2 regions of the Desulfofundulus luciae genome follow, and region 2 is predicted to be linked to the other one. Evidence: predicted binding sites of a transcription regulator. Region 2 holds the regulator's gene; the other holds the start of a gene.
What was found. The regulator Rex, encoded in region 2, represses fermentation and respiration genes when NADH is low (regulators of the CRP and FNR family bind a similar motif). The targets are predictions, from matches to a motif close to ATTGTTAANNNNTTAACAAT.
Positions count from the first base shown of each region.

Region 1: the regulator Rex is predicted to act here: its motif matches at 3,862-3,881, upstream of J2Z49_RS02805 (DUF47 domain-containing protein).

Region 1 covers NZ_JAUSUX010000003.1:77,167-83,507, forward strand. The annotation lists gene J2Z49_RS02780 (acyl-CoA dehydratase activase) at 1-84, shown strand, start outside; gene J2Z49_RS02785 (MBL fold metallo-hydrolase) at 377-1,150, shown strand; gene rph (ribonuclease PH) at 1,230-2,015, shown strand; gene J2Z49_RS02795 (XTP/dITP diphosphatase) at 1,981-2,589, shown strand; gene J2Z49_RS02800 (metallophosphoesterase) at 2,611-3,081, shown strand; gene J2Z49_RS02805 (DUF47 domain-containing protein) at 3,141-3,755, opposite strand; gene J2Z49_RS02810 (inorganic phosphate transporter) at 3,951-4,973, shown strand; tRNA gene J2Z49_RS02815 (tRNA-Gly) at 5,071-5,144, shown strand; gene J2Z49_RS02820 (ATP-binding protein) at 5,248-6,180, shown strand; tRNA gene J2Z49_RS02825 (tRNA-Arg) at 6,277-6,341, shown strand, end outside.
Region 2 covers NZ_JAUSUX010000035.1:2,416-8,756, reverse strand. The annotation lists gene nirJ2 (putative heme d1 biosynthesis radical SAM protein NirJ2) at 1-842, shown strand, start outside; gene ahbA (siroheme decarboxylase subunit alpha) at 846-1,316, shown strand; gene ahbB (siroheme decarboxylase subunit beta) at 1,309-1,785, shown strand; gene hemL (glutamate-1-semialdehyde 2,1-aminomutase) at 1,796-3,094, shown strand; gene J2Z49_RS13660 (redox-sensing transcriptional repressor Rex) at 3,337-3,978, shown strand; gene J2Z49_RS13655 (TIGR00725 family protein) at 4,031-4,501, shown strand; gene J2Z49_RS13650 (secondary thiamine-phosphate synthase enzyme YjbQ) at 4,515-4,913, shown strand; gene J2Z49_RS13645 (AAA family ATPase) at 4,926-5,915, opposite strand; gene J2Z49_RS13640 (hypothetical protein) at 6,044-6,341, shown strand, end outside.

The DNA of each region.
Region 1 (6,341 bases), on a different contig from region 2:
CCGGAGAATCCCCAGTATACCGGGGCGGTAGGCTGTTGTGTGGAAGCTAAATTGACTGCCATGCCGCATTTGCAGCGCCACTAGTCCGGTCCGAAGCTAGTATGGCTGCGGCATCGGCTTATTTCGGTTAATGCAGGCTTTTTCTGAGGCCGCAGCGGCAAGAAATTATTAGTTTTTGCGATACAAACCATTTTGTCAGCGCGGAGCACTGGAGTGAGCGGTGGACCCAGCACTCACTGGCATACTAGGTCTTCCTATAACCGGAGGTGTCAATTAAACCTGAAATACCAGGAGCAGAGTCATATTTTGGTGAGTGCTGGGCGGCACCGTAGCGGGATCACTGAACGTTTACAAGTGAGAAGTGGGAGGTGTTGAAATGCGGATCACTGTACTCGGCTGCTGGGCTCCTTACCCGGCCGCGGGCGGGGCCTGTTCCGGCTATCTTCTGCAGGACGGCGGGGGTAATATCCTGCTGGATGCCGGTCACGGCACCTTCAGCCGTCTCGTACAGTTTATCCACCATTGCGACCTGCGGGCCGCGGTGATTACCCACCTGCACCCCGACCACTATGTGGACCTGCACTGCTTGCGCCACGCCACCGCCGCGGGGTTGCGGGAAAAGCACCGCTGGCGTAAAGTGCAGCTTTTTTTGCCCTCAGAACCGGTACATATTTTTGAAGAGCTGTCCGCCTGTACCGATGCCTTTGATGTGGTGCCCATCGAATCCCTGCCGGAGGAGGAGGTGCCCCCGGGAATAAAGGTGCGCTACGGGTCCGTTGGCCCGGTGCGGCTCTTCTTTTTGCCGGCCCGCCACAATCTGCCCGCCTATTCGGTGGGGGTGGAGGGATCGGGCTATTTTGTATATTCCGGGGACAGCGCACCCACCGAAGAACTGGCCGCCCTAGCCGAGGAAGCAGGCATTTTCCTTTGCGAAGCCTCGGGCCTGGATAAGGACGCCGGGTTTTTGCGGGGCCGGCACATGACCGCCCGCCAAGCGGGAACCCTGGCCCGGCAGGCCCGGGTGAAGGAACTAATCATCACCCACTTTTATCCCGAATACGATCTGTCAATTTTGAAGGCCGAAGCCGAGGCAGGTTTTGGCGGAACGGTGGAACTGGCTACCGAAGGGGATACATATTTCCTGTATTAATACGGAACCGGGACATACTATATGGAGCACAGGGCACGGTGGCTTTTCAAAAATAGAAAGATGTGCAGGAGGACGATTTATGGAAAGAGTAGACGGGAGAAAACCCGGTCAGATGAGGCCGGTAAAGATTACCAGGAATTTTAACAAGTATGCCGAGGGGTCGGTGCTGGTGGAAGTGGGGGATACCCGCGTCATTTGCACGGCCACGGTGGAGGAAAGGGTGCCTCCCTTCCGCCAGGATACGGGTATGGGCTGGGTGACTGCCGAGTACGGCATGCTGCCCCGGGCCACAGGCGTGCGCACCTCCCGGGACCTTACCCGGGGTAAGGGCCGCACCCAGGAAATCCAGCGGCTCATCGGCCGCTCCCTGCGCTCGGTGGTGGATTTTTCCGCCCTGGGAGAGCGGACCGTGATCCTGGACTGTGATGTGATCCAGGCCGACGGGGGTACCCGTACCGCTTCCATTACCGGTGCCTTTGTGGCCCTGGTGGATGCCCTGGCCCACCTGGTGGGCGAGGGGTTGATCCCTTATTTGCCCGTGAAAGATTTTGTGGCCGCTACCAGTGTGGGCCGGGTAAACGGAGAACTTGTTCTGGACCTGTGCTTTGCCGAGGACTCGGCCGCCGAAGTGGACATGAATGTGGTGATGACCGGCGAAGGCCGCCTGGTGGAGGTCCAGGGTACCGGGGAGGAAGCCTCCTTTACCCGGGAGGAATTGAACCGGATGCTGGACCTGGCGGCGGAAGGTATCCGGCTGCTGGTGGACTACCAGAAGGAAGTCCTGGGGCCCGCCCTGGTCAGCCAAATTGGACCCAAAGGGGAAGTGAGTGATGAAACTGGTACTGGCCACACGCAATCGGGGTAAGGTAAGGGAACTGAGCCATCTGCTCTCTCCGCTGGGTTACGAGGTGGTTTCCCTGGATCAATATCCCGGTGTGCCGGAAATAATTGAGGACGGTGCTACATTTAAAGATAATGCGGTAAAAAAGGCCACCGCGGTGGCCCGCTATACCGGCCAGTTGGCCCTGGCCGACGATTCGGGCCTGGAAGTGGATTATCTCGGCGGCGCCCCGGGGGTGCACTCGGCCCGCTTTGCCGGTGAGGGGCATGACGACCGGGCCAACAATGAAAAGCTCTTAAGGCTTTTAGCCGGTGTTCCCCCCGAAAAGCGTACCGCCCGCTTTCGTTGTGTGGTGGCCGTGGCCACCCCCGCCGGGCGGGTCTTTACCGCGGAAGGAACCTGTGAGGGAGTGATTGCAGATAGACCCCGGGGTGAAGGGGGTTTTGGTTATGATCCTCTCTTTTATGTACCCGCCTGCGGGAAAACCTTTGCCGAGCTGGACCCGGCGGTAAAAAACCGGATCAGCCATCGTGGCCGCGCCCTGGCCCTCATGCGGGAAATTCTGGCTGGCCTGCGCCGGGAACTGGACGCACGTTAAGCGGAAAGCAGGTGTTATTCAATGCGCATAGGTGTAGTCAGTGATACCCACGGGAAGGTGGACCGGGCCATAAAACTATTAAATCAGTTAGAACCGCTGGATTTAGTGCTCCATGCCGGGGATTATTACCATGATGGCCGGCTGCTGGCGGAGACGCTGGAAGTGACCGTACATGCCGTGGCCGGCAATTGCGATTTTCAAACGGGCGGTCCGGGGGAAGAGGTGCTGGAACTGGCGGGGAAAAAGGTATTTCTCACCCACGGCCATCTGTACCACGTGCATTTTTCCCTGCAGAAGCTCCTCTACCGGGCCCTGGAACTGCAGGTGGACGTGGTGGTTTTTGGGCACACCCACGTCCGTTACTGCCAGATGCACGAGGGCATTTTGTTTTTCAACCCGGGCAGCGTTTACGCCCCCCGGGAGGGACACGACCCTGGGTGCGGCCTCCTGGTAATTGATGGGCGGGAAATTAAGCCGAGTTTTTGCCCGTAAAGAAGAGGGTCATAAACATGCCCCCGGCGGTTCGACCGCCAGGGGGTTTTCTGCCGGTTCTAGCTGCGCATGATGATGCCTTCCAGAGCGTTAGCCACGTCTTCACAACAGTCCAGAATAGATTCCATCTTTTCGTAAATTTCCTTGAACTGGATGATCTTTTTCAGATCGCTATTTTCGTCAAAGAGGACCTGCAAACTTTCCCGGTAGAGCTGGTCCGCCTCTTTTTCCAGGTCGTTGATCCGGAAGGTGTGGCGGTGGATATCGGGCAATTTTTTGGCAGCCAGCAGTTGCACGGCCTCAACAATCTCATCCGTGCAGTTCTCCACTATCCGGGCGAAAAGGCGCATGTACGGGTCCGGTTCTTTAATGCGGTATATGTCCAGCAGGTCCGAGCAGGCTTCCATGCCGTCCAGCACGTCGTCCAGCTTTACCGTCAGCAACATGATGTCTTCCCGTTCCAGCGGGGTAATGAAAGTCTGGTTTAACGCTTTAAAAATGGTATGGGTATACTCGTCACCCCGGTCTTCCAGGAGCTTAATGTTTTCCGCGTAGGTTTCGGTGTCCTCCAGAAGCTCGACGTTTTCCCGGAAAAGCCTGGCGGCCTCCCTGAGGTTTTTCGCAATCAGGATAAAGTGTTCAAAAAAGACATCGGGCTTGCGTTTTAGAATCATAGGAAAATTGCCCCCAATTACTGTCCGTTGTTTGATCTCCTGAACCATTTTAAACGTTATGACGGTCAAAAGTCCAGAGGGATCGGTATGTAGGGACAAAAATTTTATTATTGCATTATTAACAATCTGCTAGATCGGTGTTAATATACAGAGGGAAAAGCCTGTCCAAACTTGTTAAAGAAAGGAGAAAGCCGGGTGCCTGACCCTCACCTCTTGCTGATCTTCGTGGTAATCGTCCTGGCACTGACCTTTGACTTTATCAACGGTTTTCATGATACGGCCAACGCCATCGCTACTTCCATTTCCACCAAGGCTCTGAGGCCCCGCACGGCCATCATCCTGGCTTCGGCGATGAACTTTGTGGGGGCCATGACCTTCACGGGCGTGGCCAAGACCATCGGCGGCAAAATTGCCGATCCCTTAAGTCTGAGCAACGGTCTGGTTATTGTGCTGGCGGCTCTTCTGGCGGCCAGTGCCTGGAACCTGATCACCTGGTACTACGGTCTGCCCAGCAGTTCCTCCCACGCCCTGATTGGTTCCTTAACCGGCGCAGTGATCGCCGCCGCCGGTTTCACAGCGGTTAATTTTCACGGTTTCATTAATATCCTGGAAGCCCTGATTTTTTCCCCGCTTGTAGCTGTAGGCATGGGTTTTGCCATTATGACCTTAATCAAAGTAGTTTTCCGTTACGCCGTTCCCCACCGGATTAACCGGCGATTCCGCATGCTCCAGGTCTTTACCGCTGCATTCCAGGCCTTTTCCCACGGCACCAACGATGCCCAGAAAACCATGGGCATCATTACCTTTGCCCTGGTAGCCGGCGGTTTTCAAAGCTCACTTCACGTTCCTTTTTGGGTCAAGCTATCCGCCGCCCTGGCCATGGCGCTGGGTACCTCGGTGGGCGGCTGGAGGATCATCAAAACCGTCGGCACGCGCATCATCAAGCTGGAGCCCGGCAGCGGGTTTTCCGCCGACTTGAGTTCGGCCCTGGTGATCCTGGGAGCCACGTTATTAAAACTCCCCGTGAGCACGACCCACGTGATTTCTTCTTCGGTCATCGGTGTCGGTACGGCCAGGCGTTTTTCCACGGTCAAGTGGGGAACGGCACAAAAGATCGTCCTGGCCTGGGTGGTGACGCTGCCGGTGACTGCCGCTCTGGCGGGGTTGTCCTATGGGTTGTGCACTGGTATCAGCCGGCTGGCATCCGTTATTTTCTAAGGGGCTTCGTTAATGCACAATGATAAATTTACTTTGACTTTCGGCGGTGTTTTAGTTATAATATACTTGCTGCCGACAACTTAAAAATTTTTTTCGAGCGGGTGTAGCTCAATGGTAGAGCACCGGCCTTCCAAGCCGGGTACGTGGGTTCGATTCCCATCACCCGCTCCAGTTTTTGATCATATGTTTTTTTGTTATGCCCGGCAGAATACCTTTCCGACTATGCCCATTCCCTCCCCTTTCACTTTTGCCAGAGGAAAGAGGGTGGTTGACAATGCGGCGCTGTGTGAAATGCAAAGGGGAGCCGGTAATCAATCTTAAGTCGACCAATGCAGCTTTCTGTAAAGAACATTTTATCGAGTATTTTTTAAGGCAGGTAACCAGGGCCATCAAAAAATATAAAATGCTTGCCGAGGGGCAACAGGTGCTGGTTGCCGTTTCAGGCGGGAAGGACAGCATGGCCCTGTGGGATGCCCTTTTGTCCCTGGGGTACAGGGCGGACGGGTTGCACGTAGACCTGGGCATAGGAGAATATTCCAAAGGTTCCCGGTTAATTTGTGAAAGGTTTGCCGCCGGCCGGAGGGCCAGGTTGTACGTGCTTTCCCTTGTGGACACATACGGCAGCAATATGCAGGAAATTGTCCGGCGTACCCGCCGGGTGAGCTGTTCCGTCTGCGGCACAGTTAAAAGGTACCTGATGAACTTGGTGGTACAGCAAAAGGGTTACCAGGTGGTGGCCACGGGGCACAATCTGGACGACGAAACGGCGGCTTTGCTTGGCAATTTATTTGGCTGGCAGGAAGGTTATCTGGCGCGCCAGTATCCCCACCTGCCATCTACCCATCCCCGTCTTCCCGCCCGCATCAAACCGCTGGTCCGGCTGGGAGAGCTGGAGACGGAAATGTACTGCCAGTTAAGAGGTATTGAATATCTGGCAGATGACTGTCCCCTGGCCAGGGGAGCAACCTCTCTAGCTTATAAGGAATTAATTAATTCTCTGGAAGAAAAAATGCCCGGTACCAGGCAAAGGTTTCTCTTCGGTTTCTGGGACAGGGGGCGCAGGAATTTTACCGATGATGTACCAGTGGAATTAAAAGACTGTTCCCTGTGCGGCCAGCCGACCACGGCCGGCACCTGCCTATTTTGCCGCCTGATGCAAAAGGCAGGTATCGATCCCATGATCCAGCCACAGGTACAGGAGATGTAAAAAGCTTGTCACAGGCTGTTGCTGTATAACACTTCGTATTGTATAATATAAGCACTGAGAATCAATAGGGGCTGCAGGTAACCTGCCCCCTATTATGTCCCAGTAGCTCAGCTGGATAGAGCAACGGACTTCTAATCCGTGGGTCGGGGGTTCGAATCCCT
Region 2 (6,341 bases):
GAGGTGAACCCCTTCTACGGCCCGATATATATGAGCTGGTGGGGTATGCGGCCCGGAAAGGCCTGCGCCCGGCTTTTGGTACCAATGGCACTTTAATTACCGGCAGTGTAGCCGAAAAATTAAAGAAAGCCGGGGCGCTGGCCATGGGGATCAGCCTGGACAGCACCGAACCGGAACAGCACGACCGTTTCCGCGGTGTCCCGGGAGCCTGGCAGGCCGCCGTGGAGGGCATGGAAGCCTGCCGGAAAGCCGGCTTGCCCTTTCAAGTTCATACCACGGTAGTAGAATGGAACTATGAACAGGTAGAGGCGTTAACCGACCTGGCCGTGCGCATGGGAGCTATGGCCCACCACGTGTTCTTCCTTGTACCCACCGGGAGGGCCGTAAATATGGAAGAGGAATCCCTAAGAGCCGAACAGTACGAGCGCCTACTTCACCGGTTAATGAAAAAACAAAGGGACGTGCCCATTGAAGTAAAGCCCACCTGTGCCCCCCAGTTTATGCGCATTGCCGCCCAAATGGGCTTAAAACTGCGCTTTCAAAAGGGGTGCCTGGCTGGTACGGGCTACTGCATCATCAGCCCGAAGGGGGACGTCCAGCCCTGTGCCTATTTAAACATGCCCGTGGGCAATGTGCGGGAAACACCCTTTAGCCTTATCTGGCAGAACAACCCGGTATTCAAACGGCTGCGTACCGGCGAGTACGGCGGCGGTTGCGGCAACTGCCACTACCGGAATATTTGCGGTGGTTGCCGGGCCCGGGCCTACTTCTACCATGGAGATTATATGGCCGAAGACCCCTGGTGCCTGTACCGGAAAGGTAGAAAACCAACGGGGGAATAGTTCATGACCCTGGATAGTCTGGATAGACAACTGTTGAATATCATCCAAAGCCATCTACCCATCGAACCGGAACCCTACCGGAAACTCGCCGAAACCCTGGGCACCACTGAAGAGGATATCCTGGCCCGGCTAAAACGTCTCATTGAAAAGGGGGTTATCCGGCGGCTGGGGGCCATCTTTGACTCCCGCCGGGTAGGTTACAGCGGCACCTTATGTGCTATGAAAGTACCGGCGGAGAGAATTGAGGAAGTGGCAGCCGTAATCAACAGCTTTCCGGGGGTAACCCATAATTATTTGCGAGATCACCCGTATAACATGTGGTTTACGCTGCTGGTAGAATCCCAGGTCAAGCTGGAAAACACTTTAGAGGAAATCAAAAGATGCACCGGCATAGCAGATATGCTCCATCTCCCGGCCTTAAGAATTTTTAAAATCAGGGTGAACTTTGACCTGGGGGAGGATGAGAATGCTTAGCCAGCTTGACAAAGAAATTATCCGCGCCCTGCAGGAAGGTCTTCCCCTGGTCAGCCGTCCCTTTTTGGCCCTGGCGGAAAAACTGGGTATTGGTGAGGAAGAGCTTTTGGCCAAGGTCCGGGATTTTGTCGACCGGGGGGTGATCCGGCGTTTTGGGGCGGCCGTGCGCCATCAGGATCTGGGTTATGTCTCCAATGCCATGGTGGTCTGGCAAGTCCCGGAGGAACGCATGGAAGAAGTGGGCCGGCTGATGGCCTCCTTTGATGAGGTTTCCCACTGTTACCAGCGTCCCGCCCGGCTGCCCGACTGGCCGTACAACTTGTTTACCGTGGTCCACGGACAGACGCCTCAGGATTGCCGGGAGATTGCCGCCCGGCTCTCCCGGGCCAGCGGGGTTGCTAACTACCGTCTGTTATTTAGTATAGCCGAATTAAAAAAGAGCAGTATGAAATACTTTGTGGAGAAATGAAGGTGGTATCTTGTCTTACGAAAGGTCTAAGGAACTATTCGCCCAGGCCCGCCGTTACATGCCCGGCGGCGTAAACAGCCCCGTAAGAGCCTTTAAAGCCGTTGGGGGACAACCCCTTTTCATCGCCCGGGGAAAGGGAGCGCTGATTTATGATGTGGACGGCAATGAATACATAGACTACGTGGGCTCCTGGGGACCGCTCATCCTGGGCCACCGGCACCCGGAAGTAACGGCGGCCCTGCAGGAATGCCTGGCAATCGGCACCAGTTTTGGTGCTCCCACCGAACTGGAAATTGAGCTGGCCAGGGCCATTGTAGAAGCACTACCGGCCGTGGAAATGGTGCGCCTGGTAAACTCGGGCACCGAAGCAACCATGAGCGCCCTGCGGCTGGCCCGGGCGTACACGAAGCGCAATAAAATTGTCAAGTTTGAGGGCTGTTACCATGGCCACGCCGACTTTTTGTTGATTAAAGCCGGTTCCGGGGCCCTTACCCTGGGGGTGCCCAGCAGCCCCGGGGTGCCGGCCAGCACGGCGGCGGACACCATTGCGGCCCCATATAACGACCTGGATACTTTAGAAGCAATCTTCGCCCGGGAAGGCGAGGATATTGCCGCCGTAATTGTGGAACCGGTAGCGGGTAACATGGGCGTAGTACCGCCCAGGGAAGGCTTTTTGGAGGGCCTCAGGGAAATCACCCGCCGTTACGGAGCATTATTGATCTTTGATGAAGTGATCACCGGCTTCAGGCTTTCTTACGGCGGCGCCCAGGAGCTGTACAATATCGATCCCGACCTGACCTGCCTGGGCAAAATCATCGGCGGCGGCCTGCCCGTGGGCGCCTATGGTGGAAAGCGGCACATCATGGAACAGGTGTCGCCGGAAGGTCCGGTTTACCAGGCAGGCACCCTTTCGGGCAATCCCCTGGCTGTAACCGCGGGCCTGGCCACTTTAAGGGTACTAAAACGGCCCGGCACTTACGAAGAACTGGAGCGTAAGTCCGCCCTTCTCGCCCGGGGATTGGCTGAAGCCGCCCAGGAAGCAGGCCTTGTGCTTTCCTTTAACCGGGTTGGTTCCATGCTCTGCACTTTCTTTACCGAAACACCGGTAGTGGATTATGCCACTGCCTGTACGGCCGATATCCGCCGCTTTGCTGCTTTCTTCCAGTCCATGCTGGAACAGGGGATTTACCTGGCTCCGTCCCAATTCGAGGCAACCTTTGTCAGCCTGGCTCATACCGACGAACAAATCCAGCGGACGGTGGAAGCAGCCCGGAAGGCCTTTGCCGCTGCCAGTAAAATAGAAAAATAAAAATAAAGATCACAGGGTTGGAGGAAAAGGGCGAATCTATGTTTGCAACCATTCCCCGGGGAGAAACTTCTTTTCGGGGCTTTTCTTTGCTTTCCGGGAAAAAGTCATTTGACAGACAGGGACACAAATGATATAAAATACCTAGCATGTGAATGTTATAACTTAAAAACCGGTCTTCTACCGGGGCCGGCATAAGGCCCCTTATTTGCATAGAATAACATCTAAGATAAGGAGGCGATTTGATGAAGACCCTGCGCGTCCCCGAAGCCACAGTAACCAGGCTATCGATATATTCCCGGTATCTTGAACGGCTCGACCGCAACGGAGTAACCACTGTCTCCTCCGGGGAAATCGCTGAAGGGGTAGGAGTAAGCCCGGCCCAGGTGCGCAAGGATCTGGCCTACTTTGGCGAATTTGGCACCCGGGGAGTTGGCTATAATGTCAAAGATCTCATGCGCTACACAAAAAAGATTCTGGGGCTGGATCAGGACTGGCCGTTGATTCTGGTAGGTGCCGGCAATCTAGGATATGCATTATGCACATACAAGGGATTTAACAGCCGGGGTTTTAAAATTGTGGGCGTCTTTGACAACGACCTGACCAAAATAGGCAAGAAAATTGCCGAACTTGAAGTGTTGCCCATGGAAAAAATGCCCGAGGTAATTCAGGAACACAAAGCCCGCATCGGCATTATCGCCGTACCTCCCCGGGCGGCTCAGGATGTGGCCGACTTTATGGTTAAAAACGGCCTGGAGGCCATTTTAAACTTTGCCCCGGTGGCCTTGAACCTGCCGGAAGGGATAGAGATCCGCAATGTGGACCTGTCCGTGAAACTGGAAATACTCACCTTTAATTTGGGCTTCAAGTCCGCCCAGCGCCTGTAAAACATCTTGAAAGGCCGTGCACCACGGCCTATTCTTTGGCCGGTGATAGAAAATGACCTGGTATATCGGTGTCATTGGTGGAGCCGAATGTACAGAGCAGGAACGGGAACTGGCCGAGGAAGTGGGCCGGGAAATCGCCCGGCGAGGTGCTATTTTAATTTGCGGCGGCCGGGGCGGGGTTATGGAAGCGGCTTCCCGGGGCGCCCGCCAGGCAGGAGGAATGGTGGTCGGCATTCTCCCGGGCCGTCACCGCGGGGAAGGCAATTCCTATTTAACGGTGGCCCTGCCTACCGGACTGGGAGACGCGCGAAACGCCATTATAGCCTGTGCCGCCGATGCCCTCGTTGCCATTGGTGGAGGTTACGGCACCCTCTCGGAAATTGGCCTGGCTCTAAAAATGAACAAGCCGGTAATTGGCCTGGGCACCTGGAAATTGGAGCGCCCTGGCCTGCCCGGTGGCATACGCCCAGCTACCAGTGCCCGGGAAGCAGTGGAGCTGGCTCTGCTTTTAATTTCTACTTGAAAGGGGAACGATGATGATCCATACTCTAACCGTTAGTACCACAGCCCGCTCCCAGCTTGTGGATATTACTTCTCAAGTAAGGAAAATTGTTCAGGCGGAAAAAATTACCGAAGGATGCTGCCACCTCTTTGTACCCCATACTACGGCCGGTATTACCATTAACGAGCACGCAGACCCGTCAGTTGCCCATGACATACTGTCCGGACTGGACAGACTGGTACCGCAGGAGGGAAACTACCGGCACCTTGAAGGAAACGCCGACGCCCATATCAAGGCCAGCCTCGTGGGCTCATCCCTGACCGTGCTGGTGACCGGCGGCCAGTTGGTCCTGGGTACCTGGCAGGGGATTTTCTTTTGCGAATTCGACGGACCCCGGCAGCGCAAAGTGCTGGTCAGGGTGGTAGCCGATTAGATTTCCCCGCATCTAAAAGTTGAAGCGGGACAGGTCCACACCCCCTGGCTCCTCTTCCGTTTCTTCGCCTGCCGCCACCGCACGGGGAATGGTACCCTGGGCGGCAGGAGCACCATCCTCCTCCCGGACCTCCGGCAGCAAATCCCCCAGTTTGGTCATGACTTTTTCCACGTCTTCCTGGTATTTCAGCAAGACATTAAGCGCCTCAGCCACCACCCGGAGCTCCAGTTGCTTTGCCTCCAGCAGCAGCATGGTGCGGGCAAAGTCCAGGGTTTCAGCTATGCTGGGGCTTTTTTTGAGGGGTAAACGACGCAGATTGTGAACGAAATCAACCACTTGGGCGGCCAGCCGTCCATCAATTCCGGGAACTTTTAAAGCAACAATGGCCCGCTCCTGTTCGGCAGTGGGATAGGGGATGTACAGGTGCAAACAGCGCCTTTTTAAGGCATCACTGAACTCCCGGCTGCTGTTGCTGGTGAGCAGAGTAAATGGGATATGCCTGGCCCGTATGGTACCCAGTTCGGGAATGGAAACCTGAAACTCGGAAAGGGCCTCTAAAAGAAAGCTTTCCAGTTCCTCATCGCTTTTGTCCACTTCATCCACCAAAAGGACCACCGGTTTTTCGGACAAAAAAGCTTTCAAAAGCGGTCGGGCCAGTAAAAATTCCGGTGTATAAATATCCTGGCGCAGTTCTTCCCATACCTGCTTACTTCCAGCAGCAACCTGGATGTAAAGTAGCTGTTTTTGATAATTCCACTCGTAAAGGGCTTTGGCTTCATCCAGACCGGGATAACATTGCAAGCGAACCAGCGGGGTATTTAATGCTCCGGCCAGGGCCTGGGCCAGGGCCGTCTTACCCACGCCTGCCGGTCCCTCCACCAGCAGCGGCTTGCCCAGGTGGGCAGCTAGGAAAAGGGTAGTGGCCACAGTACGATTACACAGATACTGCTGCCGCAAAAGGCCATCGGCTACAGTTTGCACACTGCGGAACAGGCGGTGCATACCTGCTTTATACCTCCGTAAAAACACCGGCAAAATGCGCCTTGACGAAACCATAGTAGAACCGACAAAATGAAAGTAAAAAACGCAGTCATAGGTACTAAAAAATTTTACATAACGGGTGGCAAAACGTGCGTATTGAGATTCTCACCCGCAATATGGACAAAAAGCCTGCCTTGCTAACTTTTCTGGCGGAACAACCGGGCCTATGGACCCGGGGGAATGAAATCTTTGTGGATGGTTTACAAATGACCGTAGGGCAAAGCTATATTTATATTACCACCGGGCAATGGGAATGGGGAGAGAAAATCGTCCCACGGCTTTTTTCCATTGTACCCCATGCCTACTCTTCCTCTTACTTCGAGCCGGTAACCGATCAAAAAATTCTGGTTACCGCCATAGCACGCCCGTTACCGGAAATTATGGAAA